Regions from separate parts of the Paenibacillus sp. FSL L8-0502 genome, predicted to be linked through region 1. Evidence: riboswitches for the same ligand, from Rfam matches in the RefSeq annotation. Region 1 holds a riboswitch; each other region holds the start of a gene.

Region 1 (3,444 bases):
AACAACAGAAAAAAAACGACCGACAGCAGCAGAGCAATCACAACGTGCTTGAACCGCAGCAGACGGGGATTAAAGAGTGGGGTGGACGGCTCCTGAACAGCGGTCTGTAGCTGAGAGTTGCGCTGGGATGTAGAAATCATGTAAGAGCCTCCTTATATAAAATTGATCTTCGTTTCAATAGAATTTAGGTATAATTCCACTTGAAAATGATAGTGTATATCCGTATAGATACCTATTATCGTATGATGGGGGTTATCCAAAGTCAACGCCTGAACCGGAAAAGTAAAAATGATGCAAAGAATTGTCGATGTTTGTTCTCGTTCTGTAATATGGTTGTCACAAAAACATCGGTTTACAGTAGCCGCGACTATTCTATATAATTTATGTAACCATGTTTCATAGTGTGAAACGAATATGGATACAAGAGGAGCGGTTCACGAATGGAAGACCGTAAATTAACCGTTCGCGCTGTAGAGCGTGCACTTGATATATTGCTGTGTTTTACCGCAGATTCGGATCTTGGCCTAACGGAGATTGCCTCCAAAATTGGTCTACATAAAAGCACGGTTCATCGGCTGCTGACTACGTTGGAGGATCGGGGCTTTGTCGTTCGGAATGCCGAAACGGAAAAATATCGACTTGGCTTCCGCATTTGGGAGCTATCCACACATTTGTCCCAAAGTGACGAGCCGGCGGTGTTGTTACAGCCTGCAATGGAAGGACTGCGTGACCGTCTGGGCGAAACGGTCAGCTTGTACTTACGGGACGGCAGCATGCGTATTCGCATACAAGCCGTGCAGAGCAATCAGGCGATCCGCAGGGTTGCGCCTGTGGGTGCGCGTATGCCGCTGGCTGTAGGAGCCTCCAGTAAGGTGCTGGCTGCCTTTATGCCGCCGCAGGAGCTGGAAGCCCTGCTAAGCGGGAATGAATGGCCGCCCTCGGTAGACGCGGAGGTCTATAAAGCCCAGCTGCAGGACATTCGCGAGAAGGGCTATGCGACCAGCTATGAAGAACGGGAGCCAGGGGCCGCTGCTGTGGCAGCACCAATTGTGAACCGGAAGGGACAGGTCACTGCGGCTTTATCTGTATCCGGTCCGGTCAGTCGGCTTGCACCCGAGACGCTACATGACTTTGCTCCGATTTTGATCGAAGCGGCGAAGGAAATGGGGCTTATGCTTCCGTAACAAGAATGAATGCAGTTGAAGCAAGCAGAGTGATTTGATGAGGAGCGTCTCCTTGCTAAATGGAACCTAGAAGGGTTGCCAAAGCCATAAATTTGAAGTAATCTGATAAGGATGGCGGGATGTCTGTTATGTCCGCCTCATGTGAATAGAAGTATCACAGTTACTGGGGGAGCCTGTAATGCCGGGCTGAGATGGAATCGTGCAAGATTCCGGACCCTTTGCACCTGATCTGGATCATACCAGCGTAGGGAAGTAATCGGCCATTGAAATGTATACGCAGTTGCTGTCTACGGTGACGCATTGGAATAGGATTATTCCACATGTGCACGGTCTGGATAGCTGCCTCGTTAGATTAGCCGGTTCCCTCGGGAACCGGCTTTTTTGCATAGATCAGCGCCACCCTGGGAATGGTTCCGGATCGGTGTGTCATTTCATCGAAACAGGAGGAATGGACAATGAAGCCGACAGAAGTAGAAGGAACAAAAGGAACAGAATTTAAATCAGCAGAAGTAAGGTTGGCAGGAACAAGGGAAGTTGGGGTAGAGAAGACAAACGGGGAGCAAGCCAGTGGGGTAACGCCCTTTCCAGGGAGCCGTAAGGTATATATTCAAGGCTCGCGGCCGGACATTGCCGTCCCAGAGCGGGAAATTGCTCTTCATCCTACACATACGCCGCAGGGCACGGAGCATCATGAGCCATTGCGTGTGTACGATACGAGCGGTCCCATGACTGACGAAGCCTATCAGGTCGATATCCGTCAGGGCCTGCCTCCATTACGGCGAGCTTGGGCACTGGAACGGGGCGATGTGGAGGCTTACGAGGGACGCGCCGTCAAACCGGAGGATAATGGACTGAAACCTGGCTCCAAACGGGAGACAGTTGAATTTCCCGGCGTGACCAACCGTCCGCTTCGTGCTTCGCAAGGTCGTACAGTGACGCAAATGCATTATGCACGGCAAGGGATCATTACGCCCGAAATGGAATTTGCGGCGATCCGCGAAGGGGTGGAGCCTGAGTTTGTACGGCAGGAATTGGCGGCTGGACGAGCCATTTTGCCTTCGAATATCAATCACCCGGAAAGTGAGCCGATGGTCATTGGGCGTCATTTTCACGTGAAGATCAATGCGAACATTGGTAATTCTGCGGTTACCTCCTCGATTGAGGAGGAAGTGGAGAAAATGACCTGGGCTGTGCGTTGGGGCTCGGATACAGTTATGGACCTATCCACAGGCCGTAATATCCATACCACACGTGAATGGATCATTCGGAATTCTCCTGTACCGATTGGAACTGTGCCGCTGTATCAGGCACTTGAAAAGGTGAACGGCGAAGCAGAAGCGCTGACGTGGGAGTTGTATCGCGATACGCTGATCGAGCAGGCGGAGCAGGGAGTGGACTATTTTACAATTCATGCGGGTGTATTGCTGCGGTATATACCGATGACGGCGAATAGAATGACGGGAATTGTGTCCCGTGGCGGGTCGATCATGGCAGCCTGGTGCCTTGCGCACCATCAGGAGAATTTTTTGTATACACATTTTGAAGAAATCTGCGAAATTATGAAAGCCTATGATGTGGCCTTTTCTCTCGGGGATGGTCTACGTCCAGGTAGTATCTATGATGCGAATGATGAAGCACAGTTTGCAGAGCTGGAAACGTTGGGCGAGCTAACGCAAATCGCATGGAAGCATGATGTTCAGGTCATGATTGAGGGGCCGGGACATGTCCCTATGCATAAAATCAAAGAGAATGTGGATTTGCAAATGGAGATTTGTAAGGAAGCTCCTTTCTATACCTTGGGACCGCTCACGACGGATATTGCCCCCGGATATGATCATATTACCTCAGCCATCGGGGCGGCGATGATCGGTTGGTTCGGGACGTCCATGCTGTGCTATGTTACGCCTAAGGAGCATTTGGGTCTTCCGAATAAGGATGATGTCCGTGAGGGTGTCATTACCTACAAAATTGCAGCACATGCTGCCGATCTGGCGAAGGGCCATCCACGGGCGCAGCAGCGGGATGATGCTTTGTCCAAGGCACGCTTTGAGTTCCGCTGGCGGGATCAGTTCAATCTGTCGCTTGATCCCGAGCGGGCCTTGTCCTACCATGATGAAACGCTACCAGCAGAGGGAGCCAAGGAAGCACATTTTTGCTCGATGTGCGGCCCCAAATTTTGTAGTATGCGCATCACGCAGGACATTCGCGCCTATGCAGCGGATAAGGGGCTGAACACTCAAGAAGCAGTAGCTGCCGGGAT
Region 2 (3,444 bases), 2.3 Mb from region 1:
TTCTTCCTTTGTTGGAATTGGAAAAGGAAATGATGCAGATTACTGACAAAATGGGGGATGCTTCTCCTGATGAGTTGGAAGTGTTGCTGGAACAGATGGGTGAAATTCAGGAGCAACTGGATATGGGGGATTTTTACCTCATTGATGTAAAGGTTGAAGAGATGGCGAATGGACTAGGTCTGTCGGCCATAGGACTGGATCGGGATGTATCCGCACTTAGCGGCGGGCAACGGACAAAGGTTCTTCTTGCTAAGTTGCTGTTGGAAAAGCCGAACGTCCTGTTGCTGGATGAACCTACCAACTATTTGGATGTAGAGCATATTGAATGGCTTACGCGCTATTTGAAGGATTATCCTTATGCTTTTATTCTTATTTCACATGATACTGAATTTATGAACCAGGTCGTTAATGTTATTTATCATCTTGAATTTGCCAAGATGACCCGTTATTCAGCTAATTATGAAAAGTTTCTCGAAATGGCGGATCTAAACAAAGCCCAGCATATTGATGCTTATGAGAAGCAACAGGATTTTATTAAGAAACAGGAAGATTTTATTCAGCGTAATAAAGCGCGTGCCTCTACATCAGGCCGAGCAAAGAGCCGTGAAAAGCAGCTTGATCGGATCGAACGTATTGATAAGCCTGAAGAAGCCGCAAAACCAACCTTTCAATTCAAAGAGGCACGTGCAAGCGGAAAGACGGTATTTGAGGGTATTGATTTTGAGATTGGTTATACACATGCCCTTTTGCCTAAAATGTCCATGACGATTGAACGTGGCGAAAAGATTGCAATTGTCGGCTATAATGGTGTCGGTAAATCGACATTGCTCAAAACCATATTGGGAAAAATTCCGCCAATCAGTGGAAAAACCTATCAAGGTGATTTTTTGCAGCCCGCTTATTTTGAGCAGGAAGTAAAGGCGGAGAAAATTACACCGATTGACGATGTGTGGAATGAATTTCCGCATTTGAACCAGCATGAAGTACGAGCGCATTTGGCGCGTTGCGGTTTGAAAAATGAGCATATCACGCGTCCGCTATCTGCGCTCAGTGGTGGAGAACAGGCTAAAGTCCGTCTTTGCAAACTGTTAATGCGTGAAAGCAACTGGGTACTGTTCGATGAGCCTACCAACCACTTGGATGTTAAAGCAAAGGATGAGCTGAAACGTGCTTTGAAGGAATACAAAGGGACCGTATTGCTTGTATCTCACGAACCGGACTTTTACGAGGATTGGGTAACCAAAACGTGGAATGTGGAAGAGTGGTCAAGTAAAGTTAACTAAAATCAGCTAAATCCAGTTCCAGCAAATTTCACACGAAGTGGGGTTTGCAGAATTAGAAAAATATGCTAAGCTATCTTTAGCTTATACAATAAAATAGTCACACTAGGGGAGCCGCCCATGCGGCTGAGACGGAATAAATGGATTTCGGACCCTTTGCACCTGATCTGGGTTATGCCAGCGTAGGGAAGTGAGCGCCGTACAAACAAGGCAACACCATCTTTATTTTTGTTTGTGCGTGGGACGATACACGTATACGGATATCATGGTCCGTTCGATTATTGGACGTTCGTTAAACCACTTCCTTGGGGAAGTGGTTTTTTTGCGTTTCGTTCATTTTAAGTAGTTCGAGCTTCCGTAGACGATTCACATATAATCCCCTTTCATTCCTACTGGTAGACGTGGCTGGCTAAGCTTAGATCCTTTAGTCCAATGTGAGGTGAAGACAAAATCGAATTACACGCAATTTCGATGGAAAAGGGCACTTTTGCACAAGCCGCCCAAGTGGCTGCTGTGATTTGTCCGTATGTTCATTATGTACACGCACGTTTAAAACAGAATGGTGCCTCTGCATTGCTTTCTTTGACTCGCAGCCTGGTGGAGCAGGAAGTTCCTTTGCAACAAATTGTAGTAAATGATCGTGTGGATGTAGCTTTACTTACTTTGGTCGGAGCCGTTCAATTACCAGCTAATGGATTACCTGTTGTGGATGTGAAAAGCCTACTTCCAAAGGGTACACGCTGTGGAGTGTCTGTACATTCCTTGGAGGAGATGCAAATTGCTGAGCGGGCAGGAGCGGACTATGTACTTTATGGTCACGTATATGAGACCCATTGTAAGCCCGGTATTGTACCGCGGGGTTTAGCTCAGCTTGAACATATTTGCAGACTGTCAAACATTCCGGTGATTGCGCTAGGCGGCATACAACCGCATCATATCCCGGAGCTTTATAGGGCCGGAGCAAGCGGAATTGCGGTGATGTCTGGTATATGGGAGGCTGAGTCGCCCGTTGCAGCTGCAATGGAGTATAGGCGAATGGCAGACCTTGTAGTTCACAGCCTGTAGCGAGAAAACGAGAGTAGAGGCAAGCTGAAAGCAGAAGGGTTTATGGAGAGGAGATACGGAACAAATGCTAAAGATACACACAGAGGAAAGAGTGATTGGACACGCTGAATGCTTGGTCATAGGTGGAGGTGTCATCGGCAGTTCCATTGCTTATCATGTGGCCAAGGAGGGAAGAAGTACGATTATGCTGGAACGATTGATCCCGGGTGAGGGAGCCTCAGGAGCAGCGGTTGGAATGCTGGCAGCGGAAAGTGAAGAGTTCACCGGCTCTGAGCTATCACGATTTGCTCGCATAAGTCGAGATGCATTCCCTGAGCTTGTCTGTGATCTAGAGCGTTTGTCAGGTATTTCGGTGGAATTCCGTACTGAAGGGTTTGTGACCCCTTTCCGTACGGAGACTGAAGGCCAAAAACGCTGGAAAGCTGCTAAAACGCGAGAGGGTGATTCTCCTATCTGGTGGGATGCGAAAGAATTGGCCCGACGAATTCCAGGTTTGGATGAACAAGCGATCGGGGCAATATATCGTTCAAAGGAGACACAAGTGGCTCCTGTCCAGCTTTGCCGTGCTTATGCAGGTGCTGCTGCGGTGCTGGGAGCAACGGTATGGTCTGGTACACAGGCAGAGCAACTGGTCATACAGGATGGTCGAATTTGCGGTGTCCGTACAGATAGTGGTTTTTTTTCCTGCGATCAGGTCATTATTGCCGGAGGCTTGGATAGCATGAAATTGCTAGCGCAGGTTGGGTTTGAATATCCACTTTATCCGGTCAAGGGCGAAGCGGTAGCGGTCTCCTTGAAGGATCACCCGTTAGAATATACCATTTATGCTGATGATATTTACCTCGTGCCTAAACAGAATAACGAGCTTTGGATTGGGGCAACGAGCCTTCCACATCAATATGACGAAGAGGTGACCGTAGGAGGCTTGGAGGGGTTGCTGGCACGTGCCTCTGCCTGGCTGCCGCGCGTCCGTGAAGCTTCTTTTATACGCGCTTGGGCGGGCTTACGTCCGCAGGCTGTATCAGGTCATCCTTTTATAGGCATTGTTCCTGGGGTCGAGGGCGTATATGCTGCAGTCGGGCATTATCGTAACGGTGTC
Region 3 (3,444 bases), 190 kb from region 1:
GCTCATCGCTGGTTACAGTGTACTGACGGAATCGTATGGCGAAGTGCGCGTTCAAGGAGAATCGGTCAAAACCGCTATAGATGCCGTGTCACATGTGACAGTACCGATAGAGGAACTGGTGTATATTCCACCGACCATGAGTCCTGCTCCAGCGGTGTCTGCAGAGGAAGGTTATCTGGAGCATCCGCGTGAAGCGCTGGCTTATTATCGCGGGCAAGGGGTACAAACGATGGTGGCCGAGAAAAAACATATGGGTAGCCGGGCTATTTTGCTATTATTCAAAAACGAACAGGCCGCTGTCGAGTATGTAGGCTACCCGACATTGGGCACGATCTACAGTCGGAGCGGGAGAGCTTTCTTTGAACAAAGCCTTGGGAAGCAAGTGCTGGAAAAGCTGAATGTGGATCTACGGACTGCCGGATATTTTGAACGGAACCAGACGGATTTTGTGTTGCTGGATGCGGAAATTGTACCGTGGAATCTCAAGGCTCGGGAATTGATTGCTGCACAGTATGCGCATGTGGGTGAAGCAGCTCTGCTGGATCGCAGTAAGCTGGTAGACAAGCTGAAGCAGGCGAAGGTTGCGGGCCGAGAGGTTGGAGACTGGTTGGAGGAAATGGAACAGAAGTACGCGAATGCCGTGACGTTTCAAGAGGCTTTTCAAAAATATTGCTGGGATGTGGACGGTCTGGATGAGATTCGTATCGCACCGTTTCATACGCTGGCACACAGCGGAAAGACTTTTTTCGACCATTCTCATATTTGGCATATGGAGCAAAACCGGGAGCTGGCTGGGCTGTCTTCCCTGTTTATGGAGACAGAGTATCGCGTGATCACGGACGAAGCAAGCGAGGAAGAGGTCATTCGTTGGTGGAACGAGATGACAGAGGATGGTCATGAGGGGATTGTGATCAAGCCGGAACGCTTTTTGATGAAAAATCGGGACAAGATGATTCAGCCTGCAATCAAGGTGAGAGGCCGGAAGTATTTGCACATCATTTACGGTATGGATTATCTTGCCCCTGAGAATTTAAAGCGTCTGAAGCAGCGTCGAACGAACAAAAAGGAGCGTCATGCCCTGATGGAAGGAGCGCTTGGTATGGAAGGCGTGGAACGTTTTGTCCGCAAGGATACGGTAGATCGTATTCATGAATGCGTCCTTGCCGCACTATCTCTGGAATCAGAGCCGATTGATCCAAGATTGTAGTTTGCGAGGGAGGGATTGAGATGGAAAGGGGTACACCGTTAATTGATATTGGTGTGAACTTGATGCATCGTTCGTTTCATGCAGATCGGGAACAGGTGGTAGAGAGAGCCGCGGCTGTAGGGATTTCACCGCTGATTATTACCGGGACCAGTGTCCGCAGCAGTCGGGAAGCTTCTCAGTATGCAGCGCGTTATCCGGGCAAGCTGTATGCGACAGCTGGCGTGCATCCCCATGATGCCAAAGACTGCAGTGCAGACACGATTCAGCAGCTCCGCCAGTTGGCGGGTCAGCCGCAGGTCGTATCCATAGGGGAATGCGGATTGGACTATAACCGTGATTTTTCGCCACGTGATGTGCAGCGCCGATGGTTTGGCGAGCAAATCCAACTGGCGGGTGAGCTGAAAATGCCGTTATTTCTGCATGAACGAGATGCACATGAGGACTTTGTCGCTATGCTTCGGGAGTATCAAGGGCTTGTCGATAAAGCGGTAGTGCATTGTTTTACCGGCACGGAACAGGAATTGCGTACGTATGTAGAAATGGGACTGTATATCGGAATCACCGGCTGGATTTGCGACGAACGGCGGGGGAAGCATCTGCGTGAACTGGTCAGAGATATTCCCTTGGACCGTCTGATGATTGAAACGGATGCTCCATTTTTGACCCCGCGTAATTTGCCTGTGAAGCCTAAAGAAGGGCGTAATGAGCCCATGTATCTCGCTCACATTGCTGCTACGATAGCCGAATGTACAGGTCGAAGCATGATGGAGATCGAAATCGCGACGACGGAAACGGCTAAACGTTTCTTCGGATTATAGGATTGTCAAAGCCATAGATGTGGTATATATTATAGTGAATTAAAAAGCATTGTCGGGAGCTTGAGAAAGTCAGGCTGAGAGGGTGGCCCTTGCCACTGACCGTGAAATCTGATCTGGGTAATGCCAGCGTAGAGAAACCAAGAACACTATACAGGAATGCCGCTTTTTTTTGCGGTTGTCGATAGATTCAATGTATGTCCTAGCATTTTACCTTGATCCTGACTTGGCTGGGTATCAGTGTAGTAGTTTAGACTACTGGTTATATAAGGCATATCGACGAATGATGTTTTGTATGGTGCTTCACCTTTTACTGCGCATAAAGCTTGCCTGGAGATTCAGCTCCAGACAAGCTTTTTTTCATGGCCAAGAGGCCAACTATAAGGAAAAAGGGGAGCACGCAATAATGAATACTGCTGTAAGAGCGTCCAAAGGGTTGAAACTGACGGATATTTTGGTCACGATTGTGATCGCTGTTGTGTTCGGGTTGATCTACAAAATATGGGGACCTGCCTATGATTTGATGAAACCATTGGGTCTACACGCCGAGCAACTGATGTATGGCATGTGGTTTATGGCAGGTACGTTTGCTTATCTCATCATTCGCAAGCCGGGTGTTGCGATTTTGGCAGAGGTGGCAGCGGCAACGGTCAGTGCTTTTTTGGGAAGCGAATGGGGTATGTCCACCTTGTACTATGGCCTGCTGCAAGGCTTGGGAGCGGAGCTGTTTTTTGCGGCTTTTCTGTATCGGAACGCAAACCTGTGGGTTGCTTCGCTAGCTGCGGCTGGGGCGGCTGTCACTTCTCTGATTTTAGACTTCAGCTACGGGTATATTGATCAGCTATCGACTTGGAACTATGTTTTGTATATTGGATTTCGGATGATTGGCAGTATTGTGATTGCCGGGGTATTCGCGTTCTATCTGGCTAAGGCATTGGAGGTAACCGGAGTCACGCGAAGTTTGAGGCCTGCAACGGAACAAGATTATAAGGGGCTGGATTGATGAGCCGGGCAACCGAAGATGTGGTGGCTTCGATCACCCGGCTACGGTTGAAATTCCCCGGTGAGCAAGAGCTGCTTTTTCACAATATGTCTTTGTCTGTCCGCAAGGGGGAAAAGCTGCTGCTACTGGGACCGAGTGGATGCGGTAAATCAACACTGCTCCAAGTGTTAAGCGGTCTGATTCCACGCACGATAGAAGTGCCTATGAAATGCGATGCTGCTGTAATCCCAAGTGTCTCAGGTATTGTATTTCAAGATCCTGATACGCAGTTCTGTATGTCATATGCAGATGAGGAACTGGCTTTTGTGTTGGAAAATAATCAGGTTCCCCGGGAGCAGATGCGATCCCGTATTCGCGAGCTGCTGATACAGGTGGGTCTATCGACGGATGATATACATATGCCCATTGGCAGCATGTCA
Region 4 (3,444 bases), 380 kb from region 1:
TTCCTTCAAGGAATCGTTCCACACTTGTTTGCGCAGCCCCTCATCAGCTGTAATCTGGACGGTAGCCTCCACTTCTACAACTTCCTTCGTACCGCCAACCTCATAACCCAGCAGCAGATAAGCATTCGGATTGTCCTTTAGCTCATCCACTTTATGCGTTTTGCGATCTGTCGCCAGATGAATGTTCATTCCATCGTTAAAAAGGGCCATATAGCGTACTTTCGGTTTGCCACCCTCTACCGTACCTAACGAACAAAATTTGTTGTTATCCAAAGCCTTCACAATGGCTTGTTCCAGTTGGTTGCGATCCAATGTTTCCGTTTTACCCACAGTACAACAACTCCTTTTCACGAATTAGAATTCTCTACGGCCATGCCATTGGGCACCAGCCCATCTGAACCTACCTGCGCAGCTGTTCTGAAAATAACATGACCGGATCGAATCGGATTGATTCATACTCATTTTCAGATCAAAGCTCACAGTAAAAGTGTACCCTGTCGTTCGGCAAATGAACCGTTATCTCTCCCTTCATGCTGGACAGACCCGCATTCAAAGCATATAATCGTCGTAGTAAACCCGAATAAATGAACCCATTAAACCATACAATGCCAGGGGTGCTGGAATCGGCCGGCTGAGAGTGTGTCCCAAGACACTGACCCTTACAACCTGATCTGGGTAATGCCAGCGTAGGAATGCTTAAGCAAGATGTGCCTTCTTTACATAGGACCATCCCTTACTTTGGTATATACAAGCGCAAGCGTCCCGGAAACTCGGGGCGCTTTTTTGTTGAGGATTAAGTTGTTGGAAAGATCGCGTCCGGCAGATGTTATTTTTATGAAAATGGGAAACTTAAGCTGTCTGATTGGATGGATAACGGGTAATCAAAAGGAGAGAACACTAACGATGAAGCGCATGAAAATATTAAGCCTGGGACTGATCAGTCTGTGGCTCATGGCCCTGACCCTGACCGCTTGCGGTGGAAGTCCCCCTACATCCCAAGAAGCAGCTTCCGCTACCGACACTCAAACGTCTACTCCGGCAAAGGGGCTCAAAGATGTTAAAATCGTGCTCGACTGGACACCCAATACGAATCATACGGGACTCTATGTCGCCAAGGACAAAGGATTTTACGAAAAAGCAGGTTTGAATGTCCAAATTGTTCAACCTGGTTCAGGCGGAGCCGATCAAATGGTTGCTTCTAATGCTGCACCTTTTGGTATCAGCTACCAAGAAGGCGTCACACAGGCCCGCACGCAAGGTGTGCCGCTTGTATCCATCGCTGCGGTGATTCAGCATAATACCTCAGGCTTCGCAGCCCCGGTAGATCGCGGAATTAAAAGCCCGAAAGATTTTGAAGGTAAAAAATACGGCGGTTGGGGCTCTCCCGTAGAAGAAGCGGTCATGAAATCCATCATGGATTCAGACAAAGGCGATGTGAGCAAAGTGAAGATCGTCAACATGGGCAATGCAGACTATTTTACAGCCGTGAAGCGGGATATCGACTTTGCCTGGATTTTCTACGCATGGACCGGAATCGAGGCCCAGCTTCGAGGTGAGCCTCTGGATATGCTGTATGTAAAAGATTATTCCAAAAGCCTCGATTACTATACGCCTGTAATTGTGAGCAACGAACAAACGATAAAAAATGATCCCGAGCTGGTTAAAGCGTTCATGGATGCTACCGCACAAGGCTATGAATACACTATCGCTCATCCGGAAGAAGCCGCGGACATTTTAAGCAAAGCTGTACCGGAGCTGGATAAAAAACTGGTAATTGCCAGCCAAAAATGGCTGAGCCCGCGTTATCAGGACGATGCCGCACAATGGGGTGTGCAAAAAGCGGAGGTATGGCAAAACTATTCGGACTGGATGTACGAACGCAAGCTGCTCAGCAAGCCTTTGGAAGTCGATAAAGCCTTCACAAACGACTTCTTGCCCAAGCGCTGACCATTTGTTAAAACGCTAAATAAGACTGAACTAGAGAAGTGAACGAAGCGCCACTACGCAGTCGGATGGTGCTTCCCATCGCCACCGCCCCGGATTTCTTAATAAAAACTTATGATTAATGTAGAAATCCGCGGAGGTTATGCTTCCGAAGCGAGCTTTCCTACGGAAAGCTTTTAAAGCGAACGCTAACGCTTGTACAGCACCATTCCGCCCACTTCGTTCTCGTTCAACTTGGTTTATTCTTTAGTTTCATATTATCTAAGCGCTAAGTAGGTGCGCTTGTGTGTTAAAAATGCCGCACAAACCAGCTTTAAAAATAGGGTGCTTTTAAGGCGGGCAGCAGCGGAGCGGTTCATTTGAATCTGGAGAAGCGGAGCGTTCGCCTTTGCAGGGGAATTCTTACCTTTGAAAACTTAAATAATCCAAGAATCCCCCTGCAACAGCGATCGTAAGACCAAATGAAACGCGGAGCGGTCTCAAACGCCTTAAACCACCCTATTTTCTCTAAAACACTCCAAATGAAGGACAGGTGAATTTGCATGGCTAATACACTGCTCAGTATTCAAGTAATCCCTAAAACTCCTAATAACGAGGACTCTTACCCGTATGTAGATAAGGCGATTGAGGTCATTCAGCGCTCCGGTGTCAAACATCAGGTGAACCCATTGGATACGACCATGGAGGGCGAGCTCGACGAGTTGCTGAAAGTGGTTAAAGAAATGCATGAGGCTTTGACGGAAGCGGGCAGTCCCAGCGTCATTTCACAGATCAAAATCGCACATAACCCACAAGGCATCAGCATGAACAAGCTGACCGAGAAATATCGCCCATGAATCCGAAAGGCAAGAACGCATCCTGGTGGAAAAGCGTATGGCCGCCCCTTGTGGCGGTCCTCTTCTTTTTAGCAGCCTGGCAGGGGGCGGTTTCCTATTTACATATTGAATCCTGGCTACTGCCAGCTCCATCCCTCATCGTACAGGAGGGCATGGCCCAGACGGCGCTGCTTGGTGCCCATACATGGGCTACAATTCGCCTGACACTTGTGGGATTCGCTATAGGGACAGCAACGGGACTGTTGATCGCCATCGTTCTTCATACCATTCCTTTTCTCAAATCCGCCCTGTATCCGCTGCTTATCCTGAGCCAAAACATTCCGATCATCGCCCTGGGGCCGCTGCTCATGGTGTGGTTTGGTTTTGGCATGCTGCCCAAGCTGATGGTCATTACCTTAGTATGCTTTTTTCCCGTGGCTGTAGCGACCATGGACGGGCTGACACGGACGGACCGTATGATGATGAACTATATGCAGATGTCGGGTGCAGGTCGCATGGCTATTTTTATGAAGCTGGAGTTGCCACACTCGTTGCCGCAAGTATTCTCCGGCATCAAGATTGCTGCCACCTACAGTGTGATGGGCGCAATTATTGCCGAATGGATTGGTGCGAGCGAAGGAATCGGATATTATATGCTGCTGCAAAAATCGGCCTATCGCACGGA

The links. A riboswitch is a leader RNA that binds a small molecule or an ion and turns the genes downstream of it on or off. The one in region 1 is predicted to bind thiamine pyrophosphate.
Region 2: another riboswitch for thiamine pyrophosphate. It lies ahead of NSQ57_RS13485 (thiamine phosphate synthase); the one in region 1 lies ahead of thiC (phosphomethylpyrimidine synthase ThiC).
Region 3: another riboswitch for thiamine pyrophosphate. It lies ahead of NSQ57_RS04740 (ECF transporter S component); the one in region 1 lies ahead of thiC (phosphomethylpyrimidine synthase ThiC).
Region 4: another riboswitch for thiamine pyrophosphate. It lies ahead of NSQ57_RS02170 (ABC transporter substrate-binding protein); the one in region 1 lies ahead of thiC (phosphomethylpyrimidine synthase ThiC).

What each region holds. Positions count from the first base shown of each region.
Region 1 is NZ_CP151958.1:862,312-865,755, forward strand. It holds gene NSQ57_RS03825 (alpha/beta hydrolase) at 1-140, opposite strand, end outside; gene NSQ57_RS03830 (IclR family transcriptional regulator) at 441-1,184, shown strand; TPP riboswitch at 1,340-1,452, shown strand; gene thiC (phosphomethylpyrimidine synthase ThiC) at 1,640-3,444, shown strand, end outside.
Region 2 is NZ_CP151958.1:3,174,887-3,178,330, reverse strand. It holds gene NSQ57_RS13490 (ABC-F family ATP-binding cassette domain-containing protein) at 1-1,283, shown strand, start outside; TPP riboswitch at 1,378-1,486, shown strand; gene NSQ57_RS13485 (thiamine phosphate synthase) at 1,752-2,345, shown strand; gene thiO (glycine oxidase ThiO) at 2,410-3,444, shown strand, end outside.
Region 3 is NZ_CP151958.1:1,057,288-1,060,731, forward strand. It holds gene NSQ57_RS04730 (polynucleotide kinase-phosphatase) at 1-1,207, shown strand, start outside; gene NSQ57_RS04735 (TatD family hydrolase) at 1,228-2,025, shown strand; TPP riboswitch at 2,068-2,179, shown strand; gene NSQ57_RS04740 (ECF transporter S component) at 2,429-3,025, shown strand; gene NSQ57_RS04745 (ABC transporter ATP-binding protein) at 3,025-3,444, shown strand, end outside.
Region 4 is NZ_CP151958.1:482,046-485,489, reverse strand. It holds gene NSQ57_RS02175 (pyridoxamine 5'-phosphate oxidase family protein) at 1-330, opposite strand, end outside; TPP riboswitch at 601-710, shown strand; gene NSQ57_RS02170 (ABC transporter substrate-binding protein) at 904-1,947, shown strand; gene NSQ57_RS02165 (MTH1187 family thiamine-binding protein) at 2,487-2,780, shown strand; gene NSQ57_RS02160 (ABC transporter permease) at 2,777-3,444, shown strand, end outside.